Regions from separate parts of the Phycicoccus sp. DTK01 genome, predicted to be linked through region 3. Evidence: predicted binding sites of a transcription regulator. Region 3 holds the regulator's gene; each other region holds the start of a gene.

Region 1 (7,260 bases), on a different contig from region 3:
GGACACCCGGGCGATCGCCGCGTCGCTGCACCTCTCGCCCCACACCGTGCAGGACCACCTGAAGTCCGTGTTCGCCAAGCTCGGGGTGTCGAGCCGGCGCGAGCTGACCGCGCGGCTCGTCCTGGAGTGACCGACGGGCCGACCGGCTGGGCACGCCTCTCGCGGTGCGTCGACGTCAGAAGGGGGGAGGGGCGGTCGACGTCGGCCGGCGTGACCGGTGGCGCGGCCGGACGACACAGGTCATCGGGACGCGCGGGCGGACGACGTGGACGCGGCAGGCCGGGGCGCGGTGCGCGTGCTCGAGCTGGTGCTCGACGGCCGAGTGGGGGCCGTCGGGCAGGACGAGCCGCGGCATGCCGCGGGGCGGGGGACTGGCATCGGTCCCGGTGTCCGGCAGCACGGTGAGACCGAGCCGGTCGGGCGGATGGGTGGTCCGGACCCGGCCGGTGGGGTCGGTCCAGGTCATCGTGGCGTCCGGGTGGAGGACGGCCCGCCAGCCTGGGCGCTGCTTGGTGCGGTGGTGCCGACGGCACAGGCAGACGAGGTTCGAGGCGCTGGTTGGCCCGGTGGGGAACGGGACGACGTGGTCGAGGTCGCAGAACCGGGCGGCGACGTGGCAGCCGGGGAAGCGGCAGTGCTGGTCGCGGTCGCGGACGAAGGCCGCCAGCCGGGCGCCGGGTCGGTAGGCCGCGGTGGCGAGGGTGTCCTCGGGATCGACGGGCGCGCCGGTGGTCGGGTCGCAGCGGAGGAGGGGCGTCGCGTCGGCAGCGTCGGTGCCGCCGCTGCGGTCGAGGGCCGCGGCCAGCCATCCGCGGGGGACGAGGACCGAGGCGCCGGGGCGCAGGCCGGTGACCTCGACGAGGTCGGCGTCCGAGACGACGGCGGCGGGCTCCACTGAGTTCCGTTCGGCGGCAGCGGTGGACCCGTTCGGAGTGGCAAGGACGACCCGGACGTCGATCGTGGCCTGTCCGATGACGAGGTCCGTGAGCGCCTTCGCGCGGGCGCGGTCGATGCGGTCGCAGACCCCGTCGGCGACGTACTGCTGGGCGAGCCGGTCGATGGCCGCCCACGCCGCGCAGGCCTCTTCGGACGGGAACGTGCCGTGCCAGGTGTCGACGCCCGGCTCGTCGACCCACCGTTGCAGGGAGGACTCCGAGCGGGTACGGATCGCGCGCTGCCGCAACAGGTCCGGCGAGATGCGGCTGAGGACGCGGCGCACCCGCCGCCTCAGCACCGGCGCGGCATCGCGGTCGAGGTGCTCGTTGATGGTCGCGACCACCGTCGCGGCCACGTCGGCGGGCACCTCCTCGAGCTCGTGGGCGACGACCTGGGCGCGGAAGGCGTCGAGCCGGCCGGCGGCCATCGCGTCGTGCAGCCCGCCGAGCCCGGTGTGGGTGCCGGTCCCGTCCGGGCCGTCGGCCGCGCGCCGGACGGCGTCGCGGACCCGACGCTCCGCGGCGACGGACGAAAGGCACAGGACGCCGGAGACGATGGCCGGCGCGTCGAGGGCGACGTGCCCCGGCGCACGACGGCGCCCCACGAGCGTGCCGTCCTCCTCGATCTCGGTCTCCAGCGCGGCCAGGGCGACGATCGCGCTGTCCTGCAACGCTGTCGCGACGTTGACGAGGGCCTGCAGCTCGCCGACGAGAGCCGCGCAGTCGCCGAGCGAGCCACCGACCGGAGTCGGGGGCTGGGTCTCGACGAGGAGCTCGCGGGCAGCGAGGACGGCCGCTGTGACCTGTGCCGGGTCGAGCATGAGCACCCCCTCGTTGCGAGGGTCCCAGTCTATCGAAAGCCTGTTCGAACCGCAAGAGCGAGATCGTCCAATCATGCTGTCGGCCAGTGCTTTCCATCATGTCCGAAGGGATCAGCCTGGATGATCGCACCTGGGCGCAATCAACCTCGGCGTCGGCCAGGTCGACGTCGTGAGCGGAAGGCGGTGTCGGGGCTTCGTGAGTACGCCATGATGCCGACATGGTTGTCTGGCGACGACACGGGGCGGGTGAGTGGTGGCGACGTCGCGTCACGATGCGATCTGGCGGTCACCGGTCGGCGCCAGCTCGCTGTCCGCGCGCGCGGACAGGCGCCGCTCTGGCCCTGGCCGTCGCGGTCTTCTCCGGGTGCGAGAGCCCAGAGATCGGTGGGCTGAACGTCCGCAACGGCACTGAGGAGACGATTCGGGTCGTCTTCCTCTCACCCACGCCTGCTCGGACTGGTGAACCCATCGAACCGGGACTGCAAGTGGCCACGGGGTTGGCGTACGGAGACAACTGCAGTCGATGGGCGCCGCTGGAAGTCATCAACGCGCGTGGCGAGCTCATCGCGCGCACGGGGTCTCCGTGCGGCCTGAGGACGTGGGTCATCACGACGCCGACCATGGCGGTTCGCAACCAGACGGGTGTGGTCCTGAGCGTCGGGACACGAACCGCGGGCCTTGGCTCCGGCGTCACGGTCCAGCCCGGCGACACGGAGGAGGTTCCCGTGGCCACCGACTCGCATGGCTGCGCCGCGGGCGTCTCCTACGTCGCTTGGGGACCGACCGGCGAGGAGCTGGCCACGACGGAGCAGCCGTGCCTCGGTGACGACTGGGTTGTCTCTCTGCCCTGAGTCGACCTGCCCCACTCCGCCGCCGGCCGACCTCGCTCAGAGCGGCGTGAGCAGATGTGCACGTCGAACCTGCAGTAGCGGATACACGCTGTGCGCCCGTTGGAGATGCTCGCCCGGAGATGCTTGTCACGGCACCCTCGGACGCCCCACTGGTCTCCCATCGGCAGCGTCTGGCTGTCAGAGGCCCTTCATGCGGTGGACGCGCAGCGCGAGGGCGAGCGTGAGGCGCAGCTGGGGGTCGGTCGTGAACGGGCCGAGCATCCGCTCGAGCTTGGCGATGCGGTAGCGCAGCGTGTTGTAGTGGAAGAACAGCCGGCGCGCGGTCTCGGCGACGTTGAGGTTGGTGTCGATGAGCACCGACAGGGTGTTGCGCAGGTCGGCGTTCTCGGGGACGTCGTCGGTCGCGAGCTCGCCGAGGCTCTCGGTGACGAAGCGCCGCAGGTCGGCCGAGTCGGGGACGAGCGCGAGCAGGCGGTAGATGCCGAGCTCGTCGAAGTGCGCGAGCCCGGAGTCGCCGTGCACCTGGCGCCCGACGTGCACCGCCGTCAGCGCCTCGTCGTAGGCGCGGGGCAGGTCGGCCGGCGAGGTGACGAGCCGCGAGACACCGGTGGTGAAGGTGCGCCTCCCGCCGCCGCCGTCGCCGCGGACGACCCGCGCGAGCTCTGCCACGGGTCGCAGAACGGCCTCGGTGTCGGCGTCCTCGTCGACCGGCAGGAGCACGACGACCTCCTGGCTGAACCCCGCGACGGCCACGGAGGTGTCGCGCGAACGCACCGCCTGGGTCCACGCCCGGACGAATCGGTCCTGGAGGCCGCGCACCTCCTCGGCACTGCGGGTCGTCGCCGAGTCGTCCTCGTCGGTCTCGGCGGCGACGACGACGAGCGGCCGGTCGACCCGCCACCCGAGGGACGCCGCGTGCGAGGCGACGTCCGCGGGGTCACCGGCGCGCCCGGCGAGGGCGTCGCGCAGGAACTCCGCGCGGTACTTGCCCTCGACGGCGGCGACCGCCTGCTCCTTCGTGATGGCCAGCGCCGCCACGGTCGCCGCCCGCTCGAGCATGTGGACGTCGGTGCGGGACAGGGCCGGACCGGGGGAGTACGCGCCGAGCATCCCGAGGTCGGACGAGCCCGCGACGATGCGCACGAAGGCGCGGGTCGGGTCGGCGCCGCGGTCGGGGTCGCGCCAGCCGACGGGCTCGTCCTCGACGAGCAGGCGCCCGGTGCGGTCGAAGCAGGCGAGGTCGGTCACGTCGTCGACGCCGTCGAGCGAGCCAGCCTGCGACAGCAGGCGGCCGTCGGTCGTCGTCACGGTCGCCGCGCCGCCGAAGAACCCGGCGACGGCCTCGGCGACCTGCGCCAGCCCCCCGCCGTCGAGCACGACGTGGACGAGGACACGGTGCACCTCGTCCTCGCGGGCGAGCAGGGCCCGCTGGTGCTCGACGAGGGCCGCGAGCTCGACCGGGTCCGCGCTCTGCTCCGGCGGGACGGCTGGCAAGGTCTGTGCGCGATCGGGCCCATCGTTGGCAACTCTGACCATCCGGGCACTCTAGCGGCGTCACTAGCGTCTCGGTATGCCCATCCCGGACCCCACCGCCGCGCCCCGCGTGCTGGCCGGTGCGGTCTCGCCGCTGACCGCCGACCTCGTCCACGGTCCGCCCCGACGCGCCGAGGTGCTCGCTGCCGGCCGCGTCGGCGTCTACCTGCGGCTCGACGGGCGCGTCCTCCCGGTGCTCGGCCCGGACGCCGTCGCCCTCCCGTCGGCCCTGCGGGTCACCGAGCCCCTCGACGTCGCCGCCCTCGCCCCGGGGGACGCGGTCTTCGTCGGCGAGGGGAGGGTGCGCCTGCCCACAGCCACGGTCGTCGCGCGGCGCACCTGGCGTCCGGCGCGCGTGCCGACGGGGCACCTCGGCCTCGACGACGGCCGCGTGGCCGCGCTGCTGGCCGCCGCCACCGTGGAGGCTCCGGGATGGCTCGTCGCCGGCACCGCGGGCGCCGTCTCCGATGCCGAGCCGGAGGTCGCCGTCCGCGCCCTCGTCGGCCGCGGGCCGGGGCTCACCCCGAGCGGGGACGACGCCCTCGCCGGCGCACTCCTCCTGCACCGCGCCGCGGGCGTCCCCTCCGACGCGCTCGCCGCCGCCGTCCGTGGGCGGCTCACCGCGACCACGGCGGTCTCGGCTGCCCTCCTCGAGGGCGCCGTCGACGGCTGGGCCACGCCGGACGTCGTCGCGCTCGTCTGCGCCGTCGCCCGCGCCGACGCCGCCGGCGTCACCACCCATCTGCCCGCCGTCCTCGCGGTGGGGCACACCTCCGGCCGCGACGTCGTCACCGGGCTCGCCGCCACCCTCGCCGTCCTGGCACCCACCGGAAGGATCGCCGCATGACCGTCCACGTCGAGCTCCGTCGAGGGGCCTACCACGACTCGGTGAGCCTCATGCAGGTCTCCCGCAGCGTCGCCGGCTCCCCGGGGGTGCAGGCGGCCCAGGTCGCGATGGCCACCGAGCTCAACGTCGACGTCCTGCGCCAGATGGGCTTCGAGGTGCCGGCCGACGCCGGGCCCAACGACATGGTCGTCGCCGTCCGCGCGGACGACGAGGCCGGCGTCGAGAGCGGCCTCGCCGCCGTCGAGGACGCCCTGCGCGCCCTCTCCGCCAGCTCGTCCGACACCGGCGCGGCCGACGAGGTCCCGCCGGCCACGCTCGGCTCGGCCATCCGCCGGGCCGGCGCCGGCCTCGCCGTGGTCTCGGTCCCCGGCGCGCACGCCGTCACCGAGACCTACGACGCCATCGCCGCCGGGGCCTCGGTGATGCTGTTCTCCGACAACGTCTCCGTCGAGGACGAGGTCGCCCTCAAGGACGCCGCGGCCGCCGCCGACGTCCTCGTCATGGGGCCGGACTGCGGCACCGCGCTCGTCGGCGGGGTCGCGCTGGGGTTCGCCAACGTCGTGCGCCAGGGCCCGGTCGGCATCGTCGCCGCGTCGGGCACCGGTGCGCAGCAGGCGATGTGCCTCCTGGAGGCCGCGGAGGTGGGCGTCAGCCACTGCCTCGGCGTCGGCGGTCGCGACCTCAAGGCCGCCGTCGGCGGTCGCTCCACGCGGCAGGCGCTGCGGGCGCTCGCCGACGACGCGTCGACCGAGTGGGTCCTCGTCGTCTCCAAGCCCCCGGACGACGCCGTGCTCGAGACCGTGCGGGCGGAGGCGGCCGACCTCGGCCTGCGCGTCCACTGGGCGACCCTCGGCGCCGGCCGCCCCGACCTCACCGCCGCCGTCGAGCAGGCGCTCGCCGCGGAGGGCGTCACCGTCCCGACCTGGCCCGCGACGACCGCCACCCCCGAGGACGCCGGCCTCACCGTCGGTGCGGCCCTGCGCGGCCTCTTCTGCGGCGGGACCCTGGCCGAGGAGTCGCTGCTGGTCGCCACCGAGACCCTCGGCCCGATCGCGTCCAACCTCGGCCACGAGCCGGCGCTGGGCGCCGACCTCACGGACACCGGGCACGTCGTCGTCGACTTCGGCGCCGACGAGCTGACCCGCGGCCGCGCCCACCCGATGATCGACCCGACCCTGCGGATGGAGCGGATCGCCGCCGAGGCCGCCGACCCGACCTGCGGCGTCCTCCTGCTCGACCTCGTCCTCGGGCACGGCGCCCATCCCGACCCCGCCGGCGAGCTCGCCGACGCCGTCCGCGACGCCCGCGACACCGCGCACGCCGACGGCCGAGCGCTGCCGGTCGTCGTCTCCCTCACCGGGACCGACGCCGACCCCCAGGGACGCAGCCGCTGCGCCGAGGCGCTCGCCGCGGCCGGCGCGTCCGTCTTCCTGTCCAACGCGGCGGCCACCCGGCACGCCGTCTCCCTGCTCGGAGGTGCCCGATGACCGCCCCGCTCCGCGGCCTGCTCGCTGCCGACCCCGTCGTCGCGACCTCCGGCGTCGCCCTCTTCGCCGACGCGCTGCGCGACCAGGCCGTCCCGGTCACCGACGCCGGCTGGCACCCGCCGATGCCCGGCACCGAGGACGCCCTCGCCCGGGTCATGGCCGACCCGCGCCGCGAGGAGGCGAACGCCACCGCCCTGGCCCGGATGACCGCGGCCGAGGCCACCCTCGTCGACGTCGCCCCCGCCTCGGAGGCCCTCGGCCTCGAGCGCGGTACCTTCCTCCACGCCGGCCCGCCCATCACGTGGGAGCGCGCGTCCGGGCCGCTGCGCGGCGCCCTCATCGGCGCGGTGCTCCTCGAGGGTCTCGCCGAGACCGCCGAGGACGCCGAGCAGCGCCTCGCGGCAGGCGAGTTCGAGCTCGAGCCCTGCCACCACCGCGGCGCGGTCGGGCCGATGGCCGGCGTCGTCAGCCCGTCGATGTGGACCTACGTCCTGCGCGACGAGGTGCACGACAACACCTCGTGGTGCTCGCTCAACGAGGGCCTCGGCAAGGTGCTGCGCTACGGCGCGTACGGCCCCGAGGTCGTCGAGCGCCTGCGCTGGATGGGCGACGTCCTCGGCCCGATCCTGCGCCAGGCCGTCCGCAGCACCGGCCCCATCGACATCCGCGCGATCGTCGCGCAGATGCTCCAGATGGGCGACGAGGGCCACAACCGCAACCGCGCCGGCTCGCTCATGCTCCTGCGCGAGCTGCTGCCCGGGATGATCACCGCCGACGCGTCGTCGG
Region 2 (7,260 bases), 500 kb from region 3:
TCCTCGTGGATGTCGCCGGTCGCGACGATGAGGTAGACCCACGGGGTGCGCGGCGCGTCACCGACCTTGGCGATCATCCGCTCCCGGGCGCGGCGCTGGGAGTCGACCGTGCGGACGCCCTTCGCGACGGCGCTGCGGGCGGCCTTGCGCGAGCCGGTGAGGTCACGCCCCTCGGGGAGGCGGAACGACACTCCCCCGCTGCTCGCCTTCTGGGCGAGCGTCAGCAGGTCCGGGGCCTCGCCGCGGCGCAGGGCGTCCCAGACCGGGGTGGTGACGCCGTGCTCGAGCCCGACCTCGCCGCGCACCGCGTCGACGAGGTGGTTGACCCACGGCGTGCCCTCGTGGTCGGCGCCCGAGAGGCCGGCCAGGCGCAGCGTGGCGCGCTCGACGGAGACGGTCGTGTGGGCTCGGGCGAGGTCGACGACGGGCTTGCCGGCGCGCCGTGCGAGGCTGCGGGCCTTGCGGACGACGGCGGGGTCGAGGTCGAGCAGGGCAGGACGACGCGAAGACACGGCGTCAATCTAGCAATTCGGCCGCAGGACTTGTAGCGGATCCGGCCGCGCGCCGCAGATCCTCGCGGCGCGACCCGGGCGCGTGAGCTGGATGGAGGTGCTCGTCCCCGTCTGGTTCGATCGAGGGATGAGCGACGACCCCGGCCTGCCCCCGGTCCGCCCGCGCCGGGACGGGGACCTCGTGCTCCGCCCGGCCGTCGAGGCGGACGTCGCGGCCGTCATGGCGTGGCGCAACCACCCCGACGTCGCCCGGTGGCTGCTGCGCACGACGATGACCGAGGCCGAGATGCTCGAGCGCCTCCGGGATCGACCGGAGTGGACCCTGCCGCTCGCCGTCGAGCACGAGGGGCGCGTCGCGGGGACCGCTTTCGTCGACGTCCTCGACGGCATGGGTCAGGACGGCGGCACCGAGCACCTGCGCTCCGAGGGGCTGGTGGGGTACCTGTTCGACCCCGCGGTGCACGGGCGAGGCCTCGCGAGCCGCACGCTGGTGGTGCTCCTGGAGATCGCGTTCGAGGACCTGCGGCTGCGGCGGGTGACGGCCGGCTGCTTCGCGGACAACATCGGTTCGTGGAAGGTCATGGAGAAGGCGGGGATGCGGCGCGAGCAGCACGGCGTCCGCGACTCCTGGCACGCCGAGCTCGGGTGGGTCGACGGCCTGACCTACGCCCTGCTGCGCGAGGAGTGGATGGAACGGAAAGCGCGCTGAACGTCGTTGAGGGCCGCTCGAAACCGGCTGTCGTGGGCGGATATTCGTTGTCCACAGATGCCTACTGACCTTTGCCCGTCGAACACGTGTTCGGTACACTGAGGCATGGACACCGAGACCCTCTCCCGCAGCATTGCGGGGCTGCGCGAGGAGTGCGCGCGGCTGGGTCGTGAGCTGGCGGAGTCGGGTCAGTCGCTGTCGGAGGACGAGGCGTTCGCGCTGGCCGGGCAGCTGCAGGGCGTGGTCAACGCGGCCGAGGGCGCGACGGCTCTGGCGGGGGCCTGGGGAGCCCGGTTCGAGCTGACCCTGCTGGGGACCGAGCGCATCCACCCGCTGGGGTACATGGACCAGATGGCCTCGACGCAGATGGCGCTGGCGACCGGGCTGACCGAGGGCCTGGCCTCGCGCAAGGTCTCCCTCGGGGCGGCGCTGGGTGGGTGCTTCCCGCGGCTGCTGGAGCTGTTGCTGGCCGGTGAGGTCCCGGCGGCGTCGGCGCACAAGGTCATCGACGCCTGCGCCGGTCTGGACGCCGAGGCCTGCGGGCAGGTGGACGAGGCACTGGCGCCCCGGCTGGGATCGATGGACCCGGCGCGGGTCGCGGGTGAGGCGCGGCGGGTCGCGACGCGGGTGGCGGCCGACCAGGTCGCGGCGCACGTGGCGCGGACGCGCAAGGGGCGGCGGGTGGAGGTGTGCCCGGGTGAGGACGGCCTGACGGAGTGGTTCGCGTCCCTGCCGACGGCGACGTCCTCGGCGATGTGGGCGGCGGTGGAGGAGCTGGCCGGTGGCTACCGGCAGGTCGACGAGGGCCTGTCGGTGCCGGAGTCGCGCGCGGACGCGTTGGCCGACCTCGTGCTGCGCAACGTCAAGGTCTCGGCGCAGGTCACCCTCGGGGTGCCTGTAGTCACGGACCGGCCGGCGCCCGAGGAGCAGTGCGGGACGAGGTTCCGGGTGGAGTGGGACGACGAGGACACCCTCGTGGACGCCACCACCGGGGAGGTCGTCCGGTACGGCGACCTCGACGCTGACTCGCGCGAGGAGCTGTCGTGGTTGGAGGAGCCGGCCGAGCTGGACGGCGACCTCGCCTACACGCAAGCGGTCGTGTCGCCGGGGTATGCGGTGTCGGGGACGCAGCTGCCGGGTCTGGGCTGGGTCGACCCCGCCACCCTCGCCAACCTCCTCAAGCTGCTGCCGTTCGAGGTGGCCCGCGCGGTCCTCGAGGCCGACACCGGCACGCTGGCATCGCTCACGACCGCCGCGTACAAGCCCTCGACGGCGATCAGCGAGTTCGTGAAGACCCGGGACGGGACGTGCCGGATGTGGGGCTGCACCCGACCCGCCGAACGCTGCGACCTCGACCACGTGAGGCCCTGGCCCGTCGGCCAGACCACCCCGACCGGGCTGGAGGACCTCTGCCGACGCCACCACCGCTTCAAGCAACAGAGCCGGTGGCGACCCCGCCTCACCCCCGACGGCACCGTCACCTGGCACGGCCCCGACGGCGCCACCCGCACCACCGAACCCCAGCACCGCGTGCAGCGCTGACGCGCGGGTGGACGCCGCGGGGCGGCGACGTCAGGGCTCCTCGGGGAGGTCGAACGGCACGTCGCCCGAGCCGTCGTCGAACACCTCGCTCGAGGGGACGCCCGGGTAGACCTCGGTAGAGCGGGAGGCGATGTTCGAGAACACGACGAGCGCGATGATCGCGACGACGACGAACAGCACGATGCCGACCGGGCTCGTCGGCATGCTGCCCCCGGACCGTCGTGACCGGTGGTGGCGCATCTGCTGCTCGTGCGTCCACAGCGGTGACTCAGCGCCGTGCATCCCCGGGATCCCGTGGCCATGCACCCCGTGAACCCCGTGCATCCCGTGGTGGTCGATGCCTCCGGCGGGACCGGGGTCGAACGAGCCACTCCCGGAGTCGAAGCCGCCTCCGCCGAACGAGCCGGAGTCGAAGCCTCCCCCGCTCGACCCGGAGTCGAACCCGCCGCTCGCGCCGCCGTCGCTCATGACTGCCTCCCCGCTGCCGTGGTGTGGTCCTCGTGCCATGGACGCACGCGACGGCCGAAGCGTTGCACGGCGCCAGCCTGCGCGCGACGGGAACCGACCGGACGCGCCGAGCGACGTGGGGCTCAGGCCGAGGCGTCGTGCAGGACGACCCCGTCACGCACGGTGAGCAGGCACTCCGGCAGCGGCGCACCGCCGCCGAGCGCGGGCAGGTCGTCCGCGGCGTAGGCCGGGACCGAGAAGACCGCGAAGGAGGCGGCCGCTCCGACCGCGAGGACGCCACCGTCCCGCCCGGCGAGGTCGTGGCCGCCGACGGTGTGGGCCGCGAGCGCGGTCGCCGTGTCGATGCGCTCGGCGGTGTCGCGGTGCTCGACCGCGGCCCGGACGGCGACCCACGGGGCGAAGGGCGTGACCGGGGAGTCGGCGCCGAACGCCAGTCGCACCCCCGCCCGGCCGAACGACGCGAACGGGTTGGTCGCCACCCCGCGCTCGGCCCCGAGGCGCGCGGCGTACATCCCCTCGCGCCCACCCCAGTACGCGTCGAAGGCCGGCTGCACGCTGGCGGCGATCCCCAGCCGGGCCATCGTCGCGATGCCGTCGGCGTCGACCATCTCGGCGTGCTCGAGGCGCGGTCGCGAGGCGCGTACGGTCTCCTCCCCCACCAGCTCGGCGGCCTTCACGTACCCCTCGAGGACGAGGTCGAGACCGGCGTCGCCGATGACGTGGAAACCGCTCTGCACCCCGGCGGCGGCGCACGCCGCCACGTGGTCGCGGACCCCGGCCGCGTCGCGGTACGCCGTCCCGCGGCAGCCGTGCTCGTCGAGGTAGTCGTCGCGCAGCAGCGCCGTGTGCGACCCGATCGACCCGTCGATGTTGAGGTCGCCCCCGAGCCCGACGGCTCCGTGCAGCCCGGCCAGCGCACGGGCCTGGCCCGGCTCGGTGACGGCCTCGGCCCAGTAGCCGACGGTCTCGGGCAGGTCGGCCCGGCGGCCGAGGTCGAGGACGTCGGCGAAGTCCTCGGCGGAGGTGAGCAGCGGTCCGCCGCACTCGTGCACGGACACGATTCCGAGGGATGCCGCCGTCCGCAGGGCCACCTCGATGTCCTCGCGCCGGTCGGCGTGGCTGCGGGAGGCGTCGAAGGCGGACCGGGCGGCGTTCTTCGCGTCCCGCACGACGAAACCGCTCGCCGACCAGCCGTCGACGGCGTCGGCCCCGGAGAGGGCCACGAGCGCGGTCGAGACGACCGCCGAGTGGCCGTCGATGCGCGAGGCGTACACCACCCCTCCCCCGGTGGCACGGTCCAGCTCGAGGGCCGTCATCGCCCGCTCGCGGGTCCAGTCCTGCTCCTGCCAGCCGTGCGCGAAGACCGGTGCGCCGGGGAGCTCGCGGGCCGCCGCGGCGACGAGGTCGAGCGCCTCGGTGACGGTGCGCGTCCCGGACAGGTCCACCCCGCGCATCCCGAGGCCGGTGTGCGACACGTGAGCGTGCGCGTCGACGAACCCGGGCAGGACGAGCGCCCCGCCGAGGTCGACGACGGCGTCCACCGCGTCGGCGTGCCGGTCAGCCCCGGCCTCGTCGCCGAGCCAGGCCACGCGTCCGTCGTCGCCGACGACGAGCGCCGTGCACGCCGGGTGCTCGGGGGTGCGGACACGGGCGTTGCGGTACAGGGTCGTCGGCACGGCGCCACTCTAGGATCCCGGACGCTGGCGCCGTGCCGGGGACGGGGCCACGATGGTGTCGTGCCGTTCCCGAACGCCCTCCGGTCCGTCAACAAGCACGTGACCAACCGGCTGACGGTGCACCTGGTCGGTCGTGGCTCCTTCGCCGAGGTCGAGCACGTCGGGCGGCGGTCGGGACGGACGGACCGGAACCCGGTCAACGCGTTCCGCGACGGTGACCACGTGACGTTCGCGGCCGGAGCCTCCTGACCCTCGGTCCGCCGCACGACCTCGACCCGGCCGAGGGCCTGCGGCGGATGCCCGCCCCGGCCCGCGTGGTGCTGCGCCTGGCGTCGGTCGACGGGTTCGTCGAGATGCCGGTGCTGCGCGAGCAGCCCGCCGGCTAGCCCTCCGCGGCCAGGCGCGACTCGAACAGGCCGCGCACCGCCGGGTCGCGCCGGACGATGTCGACGGCGAGGTCGGCGTGCCCCGGGACGTAGCCGTTGCCGACGAGCATCCGCACGTCGGCGGCGAGCCCCTCGGCCCCGAGCGCCGCGGCGGCGAAGCTGGTGGCCATCGAGAAGTAGATGATCGTGCCGCCCTGCGCGGTCGCGAGGACGGCGGGCTGCTCGCAGCCGGGCACGTCGACGCAGACGACGGTGACGTCGGCCGGTCCTCCGGCGGCGGCGACGGCCTCCGAGAGCCCCAGCGGGGAGCGGGCGTCCGCGACGACCACCTCGTCGGCGAGGCCGGTGGGCCGCAGCAGTTCGGCCTCGGCCTGCGTCGGCACGACCCCGATGCGACGGCCGGCGCCGGCGTCGCGCGCGGCGGCCAGCGAGAGCGAACCGGACTTGCCCGCCGCGCCGAGCACCGCGACCGTCGGGGCGCTTCCCCGCGCCAGGTGCTCCGCGACGACCCGGGCGACGAGCGCCGGGGCGCCGCAGACGTCCATGACCATGAGGGCGAGGTCGGGCGAGAGGTCCTCGGGCAGGCGCGCGGCGATCGAACGACCGAAGAGCACGGCCGTCCCGGACGCGGGCACGCGCTCGGAGCGGCCGTCCCAGCGCTCGAGTTCGTCGGTGATCACGAGCGGGGTCAGCGACAGGGAGACCAGGGTCGCGACCCGGTCCCCCACCGCCAGCCCGAGCGGCGACTCGGGGCCGACCTCCGCCACCGTGCCGACGAGCATCCCGCCGGACCCCGTCACCGGGTTCTGCATCTTGCCGCGCTCCCCGACGATGGCGAGCACCTCGGCGCGGACGGCCTCGCCGTCGCCTCCGTGCTTCTCGGTCAGCTGCCGGAAGGAGGCCGCGTCGAGGTTGAGCGTCTCGACGTCGATGCGCACCTCGTCCGGCCACAGCTCGGGGCCGGCATCGAGCACGCGCGCCGCCTGCGGCAGCGACGCACCGGCGGGCTCGATCACGCGGTGGAGGCCAACGGGTGAGCTGGGGGTCGTCCGCACAAGAATCTCCTCGATATCCGACACGCCGCCGCAGTTCTTGCGGTGAGCGCGTGCAAGGGGCGCCATCCGTCCCGTATCCTGCCACGCATGGCGACGAGCATCGAGCAGCCCTACGCGTACCGGCGACGTGAGCTGGTGGAGCCGGACTGGACCCGCCTCCCCGGCTGGCGGGACGTCACGCGCGAGGAGTGGGAGAGCGCGCAGTGGCAGCGGTCCCACTGCGTGAAGAACGTCGGGCAGCTGCGCGCCGTCATGGGCGACCTGCTCGAGGAGCGCTTCTACGCCGACGTCGACCGCGACCAGGCCGAGCGGGCGACGATGTCGATGCTCGTCCCGCCGCAGATGCTCAACACGATGGTCGCCTCGACCGACAGCCCGATGCCGGCCGCCGGCGCCGCGTTCACCGACGCGTTCTACGCCGACCCGGTGCGCCGCTACATGCTGCCGGTGTTCTCCGACCGCCGCACCGACTGGGCGAGCCACCCGTTCGCGACGCGCGACAGCCTCCACGAGCACGACATGTGGGCGGTCGAGGGCCTGACCCACCGCTACCCGACCAAGGTGCTCGCCGAGATGCTGCCGACGTGCCCGCAGTACTGCGGCCACTGCACGCGGATGGACCTCGTCGGCAACTCGACCCCGCAGTTCACCAAGCTCAAGCTCGCGGGCAAGCCGGTCGACCGCTACGCCGCGATGCTCGACTACCTCCAGCGCACCCCCGGTGTCCGGGACGTCGTCGTCTCCGGCGGCGACGTCGCGAACATGCCGTGGAAGAACCTCGAGGGCTTCCTCGACAAGCTCCTCGACGTCGAGAACATCCGCGACATCCGGCTCGCGACCAAGGCGCTCATGGGCCTGCCGCAACACTGGCTCCAGCCCGACGTCGTCGAGGGCGTCGCCCGGGTCAGCGCC
Region 3 (7,260 bases):
GGCTGGGTCCGGGCGCGCGGCACCGGCATGCTCCACCTCGAGGTCGCGCTGGGGGAGCGCGTCGAGCGCGGGGCGCGCCTCGGTGGCCTCTTCGACTCGCTCGGCAAGCGGGTGCGGCTGGTGCACGCCGACCGCTCCGGCATCGTCGTCGGGCGCACCGAGGCGCCGCTGGTCAACTCCGGCGACGCGGTCGTCCACATCGCCGAGGTCGAGGAGCCCACCCCGCCGGCGACCGCCGGGTCCTAGGCTGGTCGCATGGGAGCGACCGGGACCGGACCCTTCGAGAACGACGACGCCCTCGACCTGCTGGACGACCTCGAGGACGCAGCCCCCGACGACCGCGCGAGCCGGGTGCTCGCGGTCCTCGACGCCGTCCTTGCGTCGCCGGGGAGCGCCGACGCCCCGGAGCTGAGCGAGGCGTTGGCCGCCGCGGCGGCGGTCGGCGCGAGCCTGAGCCCGCGCGAGGCCGCGGGGGAGCCGTACCTCCCCGAGTGGCTGGCCGAGCAGCCCCTGCCCGACGACGAGGAGCTGGTCGAGAAGTCGCGGAGGGTGCTTCGACACGCGATCCGCTCGCGGGAGGGCGAGTGGTGGGAGCTGTGGGACGAGGCGGGTCTGGCCGACGAGGCGGTGGGGGGGTGCCGACGGGCGCTCGCCTGGCTGGGCGACCGCGACGACTGAGCGCCGCGGCCGCCCCGGTCGAGGGGGTCAGACGCGGCGCAGGACCGCGGTGACCTTGCCGAGGATCGTCGCGTGGTCGCCGTCGATCGGCTCGAAGGCCGGGTTGTGCGGCATGAGCCAGACCTTGCCGTCGCGCCGCTTGAAGGTCTTGACCGTCGCCTCGTTGTCGAGCATCGCCGCGACGATGTCGCCGTTCTCGGCGGTCGGCTGTTGGCGCACGACGACCCAGTCGCCGTCGCAGATGGCCGCGTCGACCATCGAGTCGCCGACGACCTTGAGCAGGAAGAGGCTGCCCTCGCCGACGATCTGCTTGGGCAGCGGGAAGACGTCCTCGACGACCTCCTCGGCGGTGATCGGGACACCGGCGGCGATCCGGCCGAGGACCGGGACGTAGGAGGCCTCGGGGCGCTCGTCGCCCTCGCCGGTGACGTCGACGACCTCGTCGGCCTCGGGGCGGCGGTAGCCGGAGCCCTGGCGGTCGGGGGAGACGACCTCGATGGCGCGCGGCCGGTTGGGGTCGCGACGCAGGAAGCCCTTGCGCTCCAGCGCCGAGAGCTGGTGGGCGACCGAGCTGGGGGAGGTGAGCCCGACGGCCTCGCCGATCTCGCGCATGCTCGGCGGGTAGCCGTGCCGGTCGACGGCGTTGCGGATGACCTCGAGGATCTTGCGCTGGCGGTGGGTGAGGTCCCCGCCGTCGCCGCGGTCGGGCATCTCGTGGATGTCGGCGTTCCTCGGACGTGCCATCTCGACCCCTTCGCTGCGGCCGCCCCGTGCCGACGGGGGGCCTGACCGGTGTTTTCGCAGGTCAGACGGTCTGTCGGTGGTGACATGCAGTCTGATCTGCATGCGGACATCCTACGAGCGACGGGCCTCGAACTCAAACATGTGTTCGACGCGTGTCTTGTCCGCCTCGAACGTGCGTGCTATAACTCGTACAGACGTTCTATCGAACACCGGTTCGACGGTGGCCCCGGCCGCCGGGATGGAGGACATGATGAGCGCGATCGCCTGGGACCCCACCGACCTCGGCCACACCGGCCCCGTGCCGGCGCGCCGCCCGCGGCTCGTCGTCCTCGAGGGCGGCGCCACCGGAGGGCGTGCGGCCCGCGCCGCACAGCCGGCGCTGCGGATCACCCGCCGCGGCCGCCTCGTGCTGCTCGTGCTCGCCACCCTCGCGCTGGCGGCGGCCCTCGGCCTGCGCGGCCTCGGGGGCGCGGGCGCCGTCGAGCCGGCCCACACCGTGTCGGTGTCGCCCGGCCAGACGCTGTCCGAGATCGCGTCCCGTGAGCTGCCCTCGATGTCCATCAGCGACGGCATCGTCGCCATACAGCTCGCCAACGGGCTGAGCACTGCGCAGATCCGCGCCGGCCAGCAGCTGGTCGTCCCCGCGGGCTGAGCCGCCGCGGGGGCGTCCGGTCGGGCGCACCACGATCCCCGAGTCCCTCGACCCGACTCGGACGCCGGAGGGCGTCGTCTCCCGTGCAGAGGAGACGGCGCCCTCCGTGCTGTGCCGGGTCGGTGCCGGCCGCTCACCCCTGTCAAGCGCGCCACGCTCGGCCGAACGGGGGAGGGGGCATCCCCCGACCTGTCGGACCTCCGGGGCCCATCGGCCCGCGGGCGCCCTCCGGCGCTGCGCGACCCCCCTGTGCACGAACAGACTTCAGGGCATGCGGACACGTCGTCGCGGCTCCTACCGCCTCACCCACCACCCGGTCGTCCAGTGCGGCGGCCAGGGCCGGTGGCTCTGGTCGTGCGGCTGCGGAGCGCGCGGGTCCGCCACCTCGGGCGGCTGGCACGGTGCCTACACGGCGGCACTCGTGCACCACAGCCAGAGCCCCGGGGAATGAGACGTGCGGCCCGGGGATACACAGAGGGTCCCCGGGTCGCACCCCCTCGTCGTCGCTGGCTCTCCACCGACGCGACGACGGAGCGGGCGGCGCTGGCTGTCGTCTGCAGGGAGGCCGCGGCCCTCACGTCGCTGGGGCACCGCAGGTCCCCCCACTCCGACCCCCGACCGGGTCCGGGTGGGGGGATCGGCCGTCCCCGGCGCTGACGGGCCGAGGGTCAGGCCAGGGTCCGCCGCATGACCAGGCGCGGCATCCCGCTCGCGGTGGCGTCGGTGACGCCGACCTCCTCGAAGCCGGCCCGCTCGAACATCGCCCGTGTCCCGACGAACGCCATCGTCAGGTCCATCCGCCGCTCGCCGGGGTCGACCGGGTGGGCCTCGACCGCCGGCGCCCCCTGCTCGGCCGCCCAGGCCACGGCGCCCTCGATGAGGTGCGCCGTCACCCCCTGGCGCCGGTGGCCGCCGCGGACCACGACGCAGACGATGCTCCACACCGGGACGTCGTCGACCGGGTGGATCCTCGTCGAGTGCACGAGGCGCGGTATGTCGCTGCGCGCGCCGATGTTGCACCACCCGACCGGGACGCCGTCGCGGTAGGTGACGACCCCCGGCGGCACCTCGCGCTCGCAGAGCCGGCGGGCGGCCTGCTCGCGGCTGCCGTCGCCGAGCTCGTCGATCTCGCGCTGCCGCAGTCGGTGCGAGAGGCACCAGCAGTGCGTCGCACGCCGGTTGGGGTTGACGACGTCCGCGAAGTCCTCGAAGCGGTCGGGCGTGACGGGGTGGGTCTCCCAGGTGGTCATGTCGCAGCCAAGCACCGCGCACCGACACCGCGCCACCACCTCCGTAGGGTCGGGGCGTGCGCATCGTCAGCCTCATCCCCTCGGCCACCGAGATCCTCTTCGCCCTCGGGGCGGGGGACGACGTCGTCGGCGTGACCTTCGAGTGCGACTTCCCGCCGGAGGCGCGCACGCGCCGGGTGGTCTCCACCTCCGCGCTGCCCGAGGGCCTGGCCCCGGGCGAGATCGACGCCGCGGTGCGCGCCGCCGTCGAGCGCGGCGAGGACCTCTACCACCTCGACGCCGGCGCCCTCGCCGACCTCGACGCCGACCTCGTCGTCACCCAGGACCTCTGCGCCGTCTGCGCGCTCGACGTCTCGACCGTCGACGCCGCGCTGCGCCACCTCGGCTGCCGCGCCGAGGTCCTCACCGTCGACCCGCACACGCTCGAGGAGGTCCTCGCCTCCGTCGGCGCGGTGGGGGCGGCCGTCGGCCGCGAGACGGAGGCAGCGGCGCTCGTCGAGACGTTGCGGCAGCGCCTCGACGCCGTGCGTACCCATGTCGCGGGGCGCCGGCGGCCGCGCGTCGCGGTGCTCGAGTGGACCGACCCGCCGTTCGCGCCGGGGCACTGGATCCCCGAGATGGTGCAGCTCGCCGGCGGCGAGTGCGTCCTCGGGGCGGCGGGGGAGCGGTCGGTCGCCATCGGGTGGGAGGACCTCGCCGCATCCAGGCCGGAGGTCGTCGTCGTCGCGCCCTGCGGCTACGACCAAGAGGGGGCGCAGCGCCAGGCCGACGCGCTCGTCGCGACCGGGGTGCTGCCCGACGGCGTCGTCGTCCACGCGGTCGACGCGGACGGGCTGTGGGCGCGGCCGGGGCCGCGGCTCGTCGACGGCGTCGAGGAGCTGGCGGGCCTCCTGCACCCGTGCGGGTGAGCCCCGGGGGTCAGTGGCGGCGCAGCCGGTGGTCCTCGTCGTCGTGCGCGGCCTGGGTGCGACGCCCGAGCGCCGCGACGCCGACGAGGAGGAGGTCGAGCAGCGGCGAGGCGGGGCCGTGGCCCGGCTCGCGACGCGAGGTCGCGCCCTCGGTGTAGCGGCCCAGAGGGCCTTCCATGGTGTACCCCATCACGTGTCCTCCCAGACGCGTTGCCCCCGACTTCTCCCTGACATTCACCAGAGTCGCATCAGGATTTGGTCAAGGAATGGCAAAGTCGGCGCGCCCCGGGTGTTCGGCGGTGCAGACCTGGCCGAACGGACGATGCCCGTATCACCGCGCGCGCCGGGGCCTCCTGAGGGCCATGAGCACCTTCCGTCGGCGGACCGCCCGCCGCAGCCACCACCCGGTCGTCGGGTGCGACGCCCGTGGCCGGTGGCACTGGGAGTGCGGCTGCGGGGCCGGCGCGCGGGGGAGTGCGGGGCCGAGTGACTGGCACGGCGCGGTCATCGCGGCGCTGGTCCACCAGGGCGGTGCGCCGGGGGAGTGACCACCAGATCTGGTGCCTCCGGCGTCACACCCGTCCCACTGGTGGTGGTGCGACACGCCGTCGAGGAGGCTCGCCGAGACGTCCACACCCCCGCTGACCTGCGCAAACAGCCGAACGGCCGATCTTCGACCTCCCCCTGTTGCGTCGCGGGTCACGCGGATGGCACGATGAGCCACAACATCTAGTGGTTACACCGCTGTAGTTCGTCCACATCTTGTGCACACGAAATGCCGGTTCTCCACAGGTTGTTCACACGAGAGTCCACCGTTTCGTCCACAGGGGGAGGCCCGCCGTCATGCACTGTCCGTTCTGCCGGCACACCGACTCCCGGGTCATGGACTCCCGCACGACCGACGACGGCGCGGCCATCCGCCGCCGCCGCCAGTGCCCGGAGTGCGGCCGCCGGTTCACCACCGTCGAGACCGCCAGCCTGAGCGTCGTCAAGCGCTCCGGCGCCACCGAGCCGTTCAGCCGGGCGAAGGTCCTCGTCGGTGTCCGCAAGGCCTGCCAGGGCCGCCCGGTCACCGAGGACGACCTCGCCATCCTCGCCCAGAAGGTGGAGGAGTCGATCCGCAGCGCGGGCTCGGCCGAGATCGACGCGCACGAGGTCGGCCTGGCCGTCCTCGAGCCGCTGCGCGAGCTCGACGAGGTCGCCTACCTGCGCTTCGCCTCCGTCTACCAGGCCTTCGACTCCCTCGAGGACTTCGAGTCGGCCATCACCCTCCTGCGCGCCGAACGCGAGGCGACCGCGCAGGAACCGCAGGCCACCGCGCCTGTCACACCCCAGCAGTAGAACAGCACCACCAGGTCACCACCGCCCCGCGAGAGGGGCAGAAGGAAGGGAAGAGGCATGACCGATGTCGCCGGAGCACGTGCAGGTGCCCGCAAGGCCGCCAAGGGCAAGGGGGTGAAGATCGAGCGGATCTACACCACCCCGGGCGTGCACCCCTACGACGAGGTGACCTGGGAGAAGCGCGACGTTGTCCAGCAGAACTGGAAGACCGGCGAGACGATCTTCGAGCAGCGCGGGGTCGAGTTCCCCGACTTCTGGAGCGTCAACGCCTCCACCATCGTCACGACCAAGTACTTCCGCGGCGCGGTCGGCACCCCCGAGCGCGAGACCGGGCTCAAGCAGCTCATCGACCGCGTCGTCCTCACCTACGTCAAGGCGGGCAAGGACTACGACTACTTCTCGAACGCCGACGACGCCGAGATCTTCGAGCACGAGCTGACCTACGCCCTGCTGCACCAGGTGTTCAGCTTCAACTCGCCGGTCTGGTTCAACGTCGGGACCAAGAGCCCGCAGCAGGTCAGCGCCTGCTTCATCCTCTCGGTCGACGACTCGATGGACTCCATCCTCAACTGGTACAAGGAGGAGGGCTTCATCTTCAAGGGCGGCTCGGGCGCGGGCCTCAACCTCTCGCGCATCCGCTCCTCCAAGGAGCTCCTCTCCTCCGGCGGCACCGCCTCCGGCCCGGTCTCCTTCATGCGCGGCGCCGACGCGTCCGCGGGCACGATCAAGTCCGGTGGCGCCACCCGCCGCGCGGCCAAGATGGTCGTCCTCGACGTCGACCACCCGGACATCGTCGAGTTCGTCGAGACCAAGGCGCGCGAGGAGGACAAGATCCGCGCGCTGCGCGACGCAGGCTTCGACATGGACCTCGGCGGCAAGGACATCACCTCCGTCCAGTACCAGAACGCGAACAACTCGGTCCGCGTCAACGACGCCTTCATGCGCGCCGTCCAGGACGGCACCGAGTTCGGCCTCACCTCGCGGATGGACGGCTCGGTCATCGAGACCGTCGACGCCCGCGAGCTCATGGGCAAGATCGCCAAGGCCGCGTGGGAGTGCGCCGACCCGGGCATCCAGTACGACGACACGATCAACGACTGGCACACCAACCCCGAGACCGGCCGCATCACCGCGTCCAACCCGTGCTCGGAGTACATGTCGCTCGACAACTCCTCGTGCAACCTCGCCTCGCTCAACCTCCTGAAGTTCCTCAAGGACGACGACACCTTCGACGCCGTCACCTTCCAGAAGGTCGTCGAGCTCGTCATCACGGCGATGGACATCTCGATCTGCTTCGCGGACTTCCCGACCGAGTCGATCGGCGCCACGACCCGCGACTACCGCCAGCTGGGCATCGGCTATGCCAACCTCGGCGCGCTGCTCATGGCCACGGGTCACGGCTACGACTCCGACGGTGGCCGCGCGCTCGCCGCGACGATCACCTCGCTGCTCACCGGTGCCGCCTACAAGCGCTCCGCCGAGCTCGCCGCGGTCGTCGGCCCGTACGTCGGCTACGCCCGCAACGCGGACGCCCACAAGCGCGTCATGCGCAAGCACGCCGCCGCCAACGACGCGGTCCGCACGATCTCCACGATGGACAAGGACATCCACCGGGTCGCCACGAAGGCCTGGGACGACGTCGTCAAGCTCGGCGAGAAGAACGGCTACCGCAACGCGCAGGCCTCCG
Region 4 (7,260 bases), on a different contig from region 3:
CGTCTACTACGAGTACTCGCCGGAGTCGTACACCGGCACCGAGCTCGAGTTCGCCGTGCGCATCTGCAACGAGGTCATCGACGTCATCGACCCGACGCCGGACCACAAGATGATCATCAACCTGCCCGCGACGGTCGAGATGGCGACGCCCAACGTCTACGCCGACAGCATCGAGTGGATGATCCGCCACCTCGACCGGCGCGAGTCCGTCGTCGTCAGCCTGCACCCGCACAACGACCGCGGGGAGGGCGTGGCCGCCGCCGAGCTCGGCTACCTCGCCGGCGCCGACCGCATCGAGGGCTGCCTCTTCGGCAACGGCGAGCGCACCGGCAACGTCTGCCTCGTCACCCTCGGGATGAACCTCTTCAGCCAGGGCATCGACCCCGAGATCGACTTCTCCGACATGGCCGAGGTCCGGCGCACCGTCGAGTACTGCACCCAGCTGCCCGTCCACGAGCGGCACCCGTGGGGCGGCGACCTCGTCTACACGGCCTTCTCCGGCTCCCACCAGGACGCCATCAAGAAGGGCCTCGAGGACATGGAGCGCCGGGCGAAGGACAAGGGCACGAGCATCGACGACCTCGACTGGGGCGTGCCGTACCTGCCGATCGACCCGCACGACATCGGGCGCTCCTACGAGGCCGTCGTCCGCGTGAACAGCCAGTCCGGCAAGGGCGGGGTCTCGTACCTGCTCAAGGCCGAGCACGGGCTGGACCTGCCGCGCCGCCTCCAGGTCGAGTTCAGCCACGTCGTCCAGCGCCGCACCGACACCGAGGGCGGCGAGCTCTCGGGCGCCGAGATCTGGGCGATGTTCGCCGACGAGTACCTGCACGCCGAGTCGCCCGACCACCGGTGGGGCCGGTTCAGCCCGGTCCGCTCGACGATCGCCGGCTCCGACGACGGCACCGACGTCATCGACGCCGTCATCCGGGTCGACGGGGTCGACACCCCGGTCCACGGCCGCGGCAACGGACCCATCGACGCCTTCACCGCGGCGCTCGCGACCCTCGACGTCGACGTCCGCGTCCTCGACTACCACGAGCACGCGCTGTCGGCCGGTGGCGACGCCCGCGCGGCCGCCTACGTCGAGTGCGCCGTCGGCGACCGCGTCCTCTGGGGCGTCGGGCTCCACGAGTCGATCGTCAAGGCGTCGCTGCGGGCCATCCTCTCCGCGGTCAACCGCGCCGAGCGCGCTCCCACCGAGGGCTGAGCGCCGGTGTCCGGCACGGTCCTCGCGTGCGGGCTGGCGACGGTCGACGTCGTCCAGGTCGTCGAGGCCGTGCCGGGCCCGGACGAGAAGGTCGTGGCGCTCGCGGCCGACGTGACCGCGGGCGGCCCGGCGTGCAACGCGGCCCTGACCGCCGCCGCGCTCGGTGTGCCGACCCGGTTCGTCGGAGCGGTGGGCAGCGGGCCGCTGTCGGCGGTGGTGCTGCGCGAGCTCGCCTCCGGGGGTGTCGCGGTGACCGACCTCGCGCCCCCGGCCTTCGAGCCGCCCCTGTCGACCGTGCTGGTGACGCAGGCGACCGGGGAGCGGGCCGTGGTGTCGCGCAACGCCGTCGGGGTGACGGATCTCGGGGCGCCGTCGGACTCGGCGCTCGACGCCCTGCTCGACGGGGTGGCGGCGGTGCTCGTCGACGGGCACCACCTGCCGGTCGCCGTGGCGGTCGCGCGGGCGGCCCGGCGGCGGGGTGTGCCGGTGCTCCTGGACGGCGGCTCGTGGAAGCCGGGGCTCGAGGAGCTGCTGGCCGAGACCGACCTCGCCGTGCTGTCGTCCGCGTTCACGGTGCCGGGCGACCCGGGGTCGGCCGGGGCGCTCCAGGCCGTCCTGACGGCGGGGCCGTCGTGGGCGGCGGTGTCCGACGGCGCCGGGCCGGTGCGCTGGCGCTGGGCGGGCGGTCTGCACGGCGAGGTGCCCGTGCCGGTCGTCGACGTCGTCGACACCCTCGGGGCCGGTGACGTCCTGCACGGAGCGCTCCTCGCCGAGCTCGGCCGCGGGGGAGCGGACGACCTGCCCGCAGCCCTGGCCCGCGCGGTGGAGGTCGCCTCGCGCTCGGTGGCCCACCCGGGCGCCCTCGGCTGGGCGCGGCAGCGATGAGTTCCTGCCCCGGGACGGGTCTGCCCTGACATGGAAACGACCCTCGTGATGCCCAACCTCCGCGTCTCCGACCTCGATGCCGCCGAGCGCTGGTACACGGCGCTGCTCGGGCGCGGGCCCGACGAGCGCCCGATGGACGGCCTGCTCGAGTGGCGCCTCGGCCCCGGTGCGGGCCTGCAGGTCTGGCGCGAGCCCGACGCGGCGGGTCGCTCCGGCTGCACCGTCACCGTCTTCGACCTCGACGCCGTCGCCGCGCGGTTGACCGCGGCCGGCGTCGCCCACGAGGGTGTCGAGCAGGCGAGCAGCGTGCGCATCCTGCGGCTCGCCGACCCCGACGGCAACCGCGTCGTCCTCACCGACTGACCGCCCCCGAGGAGCCCCCATGGCCGACACCGTCGACGAGTACCTGGCCGGCTTCGAGGGCGAGGTGCGCGAGCGGCTCGACGCGATGCGCCGGGTCGTCCGCGAGGTGGCGCCGGGCGCGGTCGAGTCGATGGCCTACGGCATGCCCGCGTACAAGCTGGACAAGAAGCCGCTGGTCTACTTCGCCGGGTTCGAGCGGCACGTCGGCTTCTACGCGACCCCGAACGGGCACGAGGCCTTCGCGGAGGAGTTCGCCGCCTACCGGCAGGGGAAGGGCTCGGTGCAGCTGCCTCTGGACCGGCCGTTGCCGCTCGAGCTCGTCCGGAGGGTCGTCGAGTTCCGCGTCGCGAGCATCCGCGGCTGAACGGCTCCTCGCGCGTCAGCGCACGCCCCGCACCCGGAACTGGATGCTGATGCGCGGACCGACGGGGCGCGCGGTCTTCGGGACGGCGTGGTCCCAGGTGCGCTGGCAGGAGCCGCCCATCACGAGGAGGTCGCCGTGCCCGGCGGCGAACCGGCGGGAGGCGCCGCCCTCGCGCGGGCGGAGCAGGAGGTCGCGCGGGGCGCCGACGGACAGGATCGCCACCATCGTGTCCTGGTTGCGGCTGCGCCCGATGCGGTCGCCGTGCCACGCGACCGAGTCGTGCCCGTCACGGTAGAGGCACAGGCCGGCGGTGACGAACGGCTCCCCGAGCTCGGCGGCGTAGTGCGCCGAGAGGGCGTCGCGGGCCTCCTCGAGCGCGAGGTGGGGGAGCGGGTCGCCCTCCCCGTAGAAGGACAGCAGGCGCGGGGTGTCGACGACCGAGTCGTACATCTGCCGCCGCTCGGCGAACCACGGGACGTCACGGCGCAGCGCCTCGTAGAGCTCGTCGGCGCCACCGACCCATCCGGTGCGCTCGTCGACCCACGCGCCGTGGTCGAGCACCGTGCGCCGCACCGAGTCGCCGAGCGGCCGGACCTCGATGCCGTCGGCGAGGTCGAGGAGCGAGCCCTGGAGCACTGCCATGTCGTGAGCGTAGCCCGGAATCGAACACGTGTCCACGATCTCGCCCCACGGTCTCGCCCCACGTTCGACGCGCGCCGGAGGCGCCGGGTCCGTGCCCGCGGGCGCGCGGCGCCCGCTGCGAGAGTGGCGCCATGAGCGAGGAGAACGCACAGGTCGTGGCCGTCGTCGGTGCCTCGGGGGTGCTCGGCGGGCTGGTCGCGCGGGGGCTGCAGGAGCGGGGAGCCACCGTCGTCGCGGTCGGACGGGACGCGGGTCGGCTGGACGAGGCCGTCCCGGGGGCGACCCAGGTGGTGGGCGAGATCGGGGACGCCGCGCTGGGGGACCGGCTCGTCGCGCACTGCCGCCAGGAGCACGGACGGCTCGACGGGGTCGTCAACGCGGCGGGCGTCGTCGCCTTCGGGACGCTCGTCGACACCGACGACGCCGTCATCGAGGAGCTCTTCCTCACCGACGTCATCGGCCCGCTCTTCCTCGCGCGCCGGGTGCTGCCCGCCCTGGCCGAGACCAAGGGCTACCTCGCGAACATCAGCGCCGTCGTCGCCGAGGCACCGCTGCCCGGGATGGTCGCCTACGCCGCGGCCAAGGCGGCCCTGACCGCCGCCGACCGCGCGCTGGCCCGCGAGGCCCGCCGCAGCGGCGTGCAGGTCATCGACCTGAGGCCCCCGCACACCGAGACCGGGCTCGCGACGCGCCCGCTCGCCGGGACGGCGCCGTCGCTCCCGCAGGGGCTCGAGCCCCAGCGGGTCGCGCAGGTCGTGTTCGACGCGATCTGGCAGCGCACGGCCGAGGTGGCATCCGGCGACTTCGCCTGAGCCCGGTCGTGGTGGGCGGGCCTACTCCTCCTCGTCGGCGCGCTCGCGGGCCTCTTCGTCCTCGTCGTCGTCCCACGTGATCGCCAGCGATGAGCCGTACGCGGCGCCCGACATCGGCGCATAGGCGAACCAGCCGACCCCGTCCGCGCCGGGCGGCGGAGGCGGGTCCCAGAGGACGTGCTCGCGCGTGCCGGCCTCGCGCAGCGGTGCCAGGGGGAGGGAGGCCGCGCTCTCGGGCACGCCGAGGTGGTCCCAGCGCACGACGAGCTCGAGCGCGTCGCCGTCGGGGAACGGATGCAGCCACCACGAGCGGCTCGAGCGCAGCGCGTCGCCCTGGCCGCCGGTCTGCGCGAGGGTCGAGGGGCCGGCGTCCTCGTCCGGAGGCCCGTGCGGGGGGCGGTGGCCGAGGCGCGTCCCGTCGGCGAGCCGGACGCCGAAGCGCGGCTCCTGCTGCTCCCAGCCGTGCGCGACGTCGTCGACCGGCCGGGTGGCGCCGGGTCGGACCCACGCCTCGACCTCGATCTCGAGACCCCGCGAGAAGGCACGCGCCCGGGTCGCCCGGACGACGACGTCGGGGCCGGTGAAGATCTCGACGTCGAGGGGGACGGTCACCCCCACGACGTGCCGCGGGGGCATCCACGGGATGTCGTACTCGGGCTGGTCGTGCTCGTGCTCCTCCGGCTCCGGCCACGGGTCGAAGAACGGCTGCTCCGTCATCCCGGCAGCGTAGGGCGCAGCGGTGTCGCCGGGGTGGGGTTGGATGGTCGCGTGCCCGTCCCGCCCCTGACCGAGGAGGTCGTGTCCGCGCCGGTCGACGTGCCGGCGCTGCGGGCCTGGCTCGTCGCGCACGCCGTCGACGGCGTCGAGACGACCACGGTGGAGCCCGGCGGGAGCATCCACCGGCGGTCGGTCGGGGACGGGTGGCTCGAGGTCGTGCTGCCGGGGTCCGGTGCGCCGGTGCTGCGCTCGGGGGGACCGGGGGCGGCGGGCGCCCTAATGGCGGGGCGGCGGTGGCTCGGGCTCGACCTCGACCCGGCGCCGGGGGTGGCGGCGCTCGCCGACGACCCCGTCCTCGGGGCGCTGGTCCGGGCCCGGCCGCACGTGCGTGTCCCCGGTGCGCCGGACCCGTTCGCCGCCGCGGTCAACGTCGTCCTCGGGCAGCACGTGTCGCTCGCGGCCGGCCGGGTGTTCGCGACCCGGCTGGCGGCGCTGCTGGCCGTCGAGCCGATGGCGCTCGCGGCCGCCGACCCCGACGAGCTGCAACGAGCGGTGGGTGTCACCGGCGCCCGCGCCCGCACGCTCCTGGCCCTCGGCGCCGCGGTGGCCGGGGGGCTGTCGCTCGAGGCCGAGCCGGACCCGGCGCTGCGGACCGCGCGGCGGGCCGAGCTCCTCGCGCTGCCGGGGGTCGGCCCGTGGACCGCTGACCTCGTGATGATGCGCTGCCTGCGCGACCCCGACGTCTTCCTGCCCGGAGACCTCGTCCTGCGCAAGGCGCTCGGCGGCGTGCCGGCGCGCGAGGCGGCCCGGCTGGCCGAGGCCTGGGCGCCACACCGCAGCCTCGCCGTCGTGCACCTGTGGACCCATCACGCCCTCGACCCCCGCTGACACCGGCGGACGCCGGGGCGCGGATGGTGGCGTCCCTCGTGGCGCCAGAGCGGGGGCGATGACCCCACGTCGTGCGCCACGGTCGCGTGCAGGTCGTCGACGGGCCGTGACGACCCCGCACGTGCGGGCTTGGCGTGCGCTGGGTGGGCGCCGGGCCGCGACAACCCCGCACGTGCGGGCCTGGCGTGCGCCGGGAGAGGGAGGGACAGCGACAACCCCGCACGTGCGGGGATGTCCGGGGCGGGGTCGTCGGCGGGGCGGCGCCGGGGATGTCGGTGCGGGGGCGGATGATGGTGCGGTGCCCCTCTACCGCGACGAGGCGATCGTCCTGCGCACCCACAAGCTGGGTGAGGCCGACCGCATCGTCACCGTCCTGTCCCGGCGCCTCGGCAAGCTCCGGGTCGTCGGCAAGGGCGTGCGCCGCACCCGCTCCCGGTTCGGGGCGCGGCTCGAGCCGGGGATGCACATCGACCTCCAGTGCTACGAGGGCCGCACCCTCGACACCGTCACCCAGGTCGAGACGATGGACCCGTGGGGCGAGGCGATCGCCCGCGACTACCCCGCGTGGACGGCGGCCACGGCGGTGCTCGAGACCTGCGACCGGCTGACCGAGGAGCGCGAGCCCGCCCTCCAGCAGTACCTCCTGCTCGCCGGCGCGCTGCGCAGCCTGGCCCACCGCGAGCACGACCCCGGCCTCGTCCTCGACGCCTACCTCCTGCGGGCGATGGCCATCGGCGGCTACGCCCCGAGCTTCCACGACTGCGCCAAGTGCGGCGCGCCCGGCCCGCACCGCGCCTTCCACGTCGCGGCCGGCGGCGCGGTCTGCCCGGTCTGCCGCGCGCCCGGCTCGACCGCCCCGCACCCCGACACGCTGCGCCTGCTCGCCGCGCTCCTCGCCGGGGACTGGGCGCTCGCCGACGACGCCGACCAGCGGCAGCGCCGCGAGGGCAGCGGTCTCACCGCGGCCTTCCTCCAGTGGCACCTCGAACGCGGTATCCGCAGCCTCCGTATGGTGGAGCGGTGAGCGGCCCCACCCCCTACGAGCGCCCCTTCCCGCACCCCAGCGGCGCGCAGGCCCCGGTCATCGAGGCGTCGCGGATGCCGCGCCACGTCGCCGTGGTCATGGACGGCAACGGCCGCTGGGCCAACCAGCGCGGGCTCGCCCGCACCAAGGGCCACGAGGCCGGCGAGGCCGCGCTCCTCGACGTCGTCGCGGGCGCCATCGAGGTCGGCGTCACGCACCTGTCGGCGTACGCCTTCAGCACCGAGAACTGGAAGCGCAGCCCGGACGAGGTCCGCTTCCTCATGGGCTTCAACCGCGACGTCATCCGGCGCCGCCGCGACCAGCTGCACGCGTGGGGCGTGCGGATGCGCTGGGT

What was found. The regulator LexA, encoded in region 3, represses DNA repair genes until DNA is damaged. The targets are predictions, from matches to a motif close to TCGAACANNTGTTCGA.
Region 1: J3473_RS14645 (HNH endonuclease signature motif containing protein) is a predicted target of LexA. The motif match lies at 1,789-1,804, and genes of this name have one in related genera.
Region 2: J3473_RS02495 (DUF222 domain-containing protein) is a predicted target of LexA. The motif match lies at 1,300-1,315, and genes of this name have one in related genera.
Region 4: J3473_RS09960 (alpha-ketoglutarate-dependent dioxygenase AlkB) is a predicted target of LexA. The motif match lies at 3,485-3,500, and genes of this name have one in related genera.

The regions. Positions count from the first base shown of each region.
Region 1 covers NZ_BOPU01000007.1:32,286-39,545, reverse strand. Annotated here, with positions in the region: gene J3473_RS14650 (helix-turn-helix transcriptional regulator) at 1-130, shown strand, start outside; gene J3473_RS14645 (HNH endonuclease signature motif containing protein) at 176-1,756, opposite strand; gene J3473_RS14640 (CdaR family transcriptional regulator) at 2,785-4,101, opposite strand; gene J3473_RS14635 (DUF2877 domain-containing protein) at 4,178-4,987, shown strand; gene J3473_RS14630 (FdrA family protein) at 4,984-6,474, shown strand; gene J3473_RS14625 (DUF1116 domain-containing protein) at 6,471-7,260, shown strand, end outside.
Region 2 covers NZ_BOPU01000001.1:546,252-553,511, forward strand. Annotated here, with positions in the region: gene J3473_RS02485 (lysine 5,6-aminomutase subunit alpha) at 1-512, opposite strand, end outside; gene J3473_RS02490 (GNAT family N-acetyltransferase) at 640-1,221, shown strand; gene J3473_RS02495 (DUF222 domain-containing protein) at 1,327-2,763, shown strand; gene J3473_RS02500 (hypothetical protein) at 2,794-3,231, opposite strand; gene J3473_RS02505 (amidohydrolase) at 3,354-4,907, opposite strand; gene J3473_RS02510 (hypothetical protein) at 4,968-5,156, shown strand; gene J3473_RS02515 (L-erythro-3,5-diaminohexanoate dehydrogenase) at 5,290-6,309, opposite strand; gene J3473_RS02520 (KamA family radical SAM protein) at 6,436-7,260, shown strand, end outside.
Region 3 covers NZ_BOPU01000001.1:48,094-55,353, forward strand. Annotated here, with positions in the region: gene J3473_RS00240 (succinylglutamate desuccinylase/aspartoacylase family protein) at 1-246, shown strand, start outside; gene J3473_RS00245 (DUF4259 domain-containing protein) at 256-678, shown strand; gene lexA (transcriptional repressor LexA) at 706-1,422, opposite strand; gene J3473_RS00255 (LysM peptidoglycan-binding domain-containing protein) at 1,673-2,074, shown strand; gene J3473_RS00260 (hypothetical protein) at 2,346-2,525, shown strand; gene J3473_RS00265 (N-acetyltransferase) at 2,743-3,324, opposite strand; gene J3473_RS00270 (cobalamin-binding protein) at 3,381-4,232, shown strand; gene J3473_RS00275 (hypothetical protein) at 4,243-4,410, opposite strand; gene J3473_RS00280 (hypothetical protein) at 4,595-4,780, shown strand; gene nrdR (transcriptional regulator NrdR) at 5,076-5,573, shown strand; gene J3473_RS00290 (vitamin B12-dependent ribonucleotide reductase) at 5,631-7,260, shown strand, end outside.
Region 4 covers NZ_BOPU01000003.1:515,711-522,970, forward strand. Annotated here, with positions in the region: gene leuA (2-isopropylmalate synthase) at 1-1,210, shown strand, start outside; gene J3473_RS09945 (PfkB family carbohydrate kinase) at 1,217-2,095, shown strand; gene J3473_RS09950 (VOC family protein) at 2,144-2,458, shown strand; gene J3473_RS09955 (iron chaperone) at 2,478-2,822, shown strand; gene J3473_RS09960 (alpha-ketoglutarate-dependent dioxygenase AlkB) at 2,838-3,464, opposite strand; gene J3473_RS09965 (SDR family oxidoreductase) at 3,596-4,276, shown strand; gene J3473_RS09970 (hypothetical protein) at 4,298-4,993, opposite strand; gene J3473_RS09975 (DNA-3-methyladenine glycosylase) at 5,045-5,881, shown strand; gene recO (DNA repair protein RecO) at 6,180-6,905, shown strand; gene J3473_RS09985 (isoprenyl transferase) at 6,902-7,260, shown strand, end outside.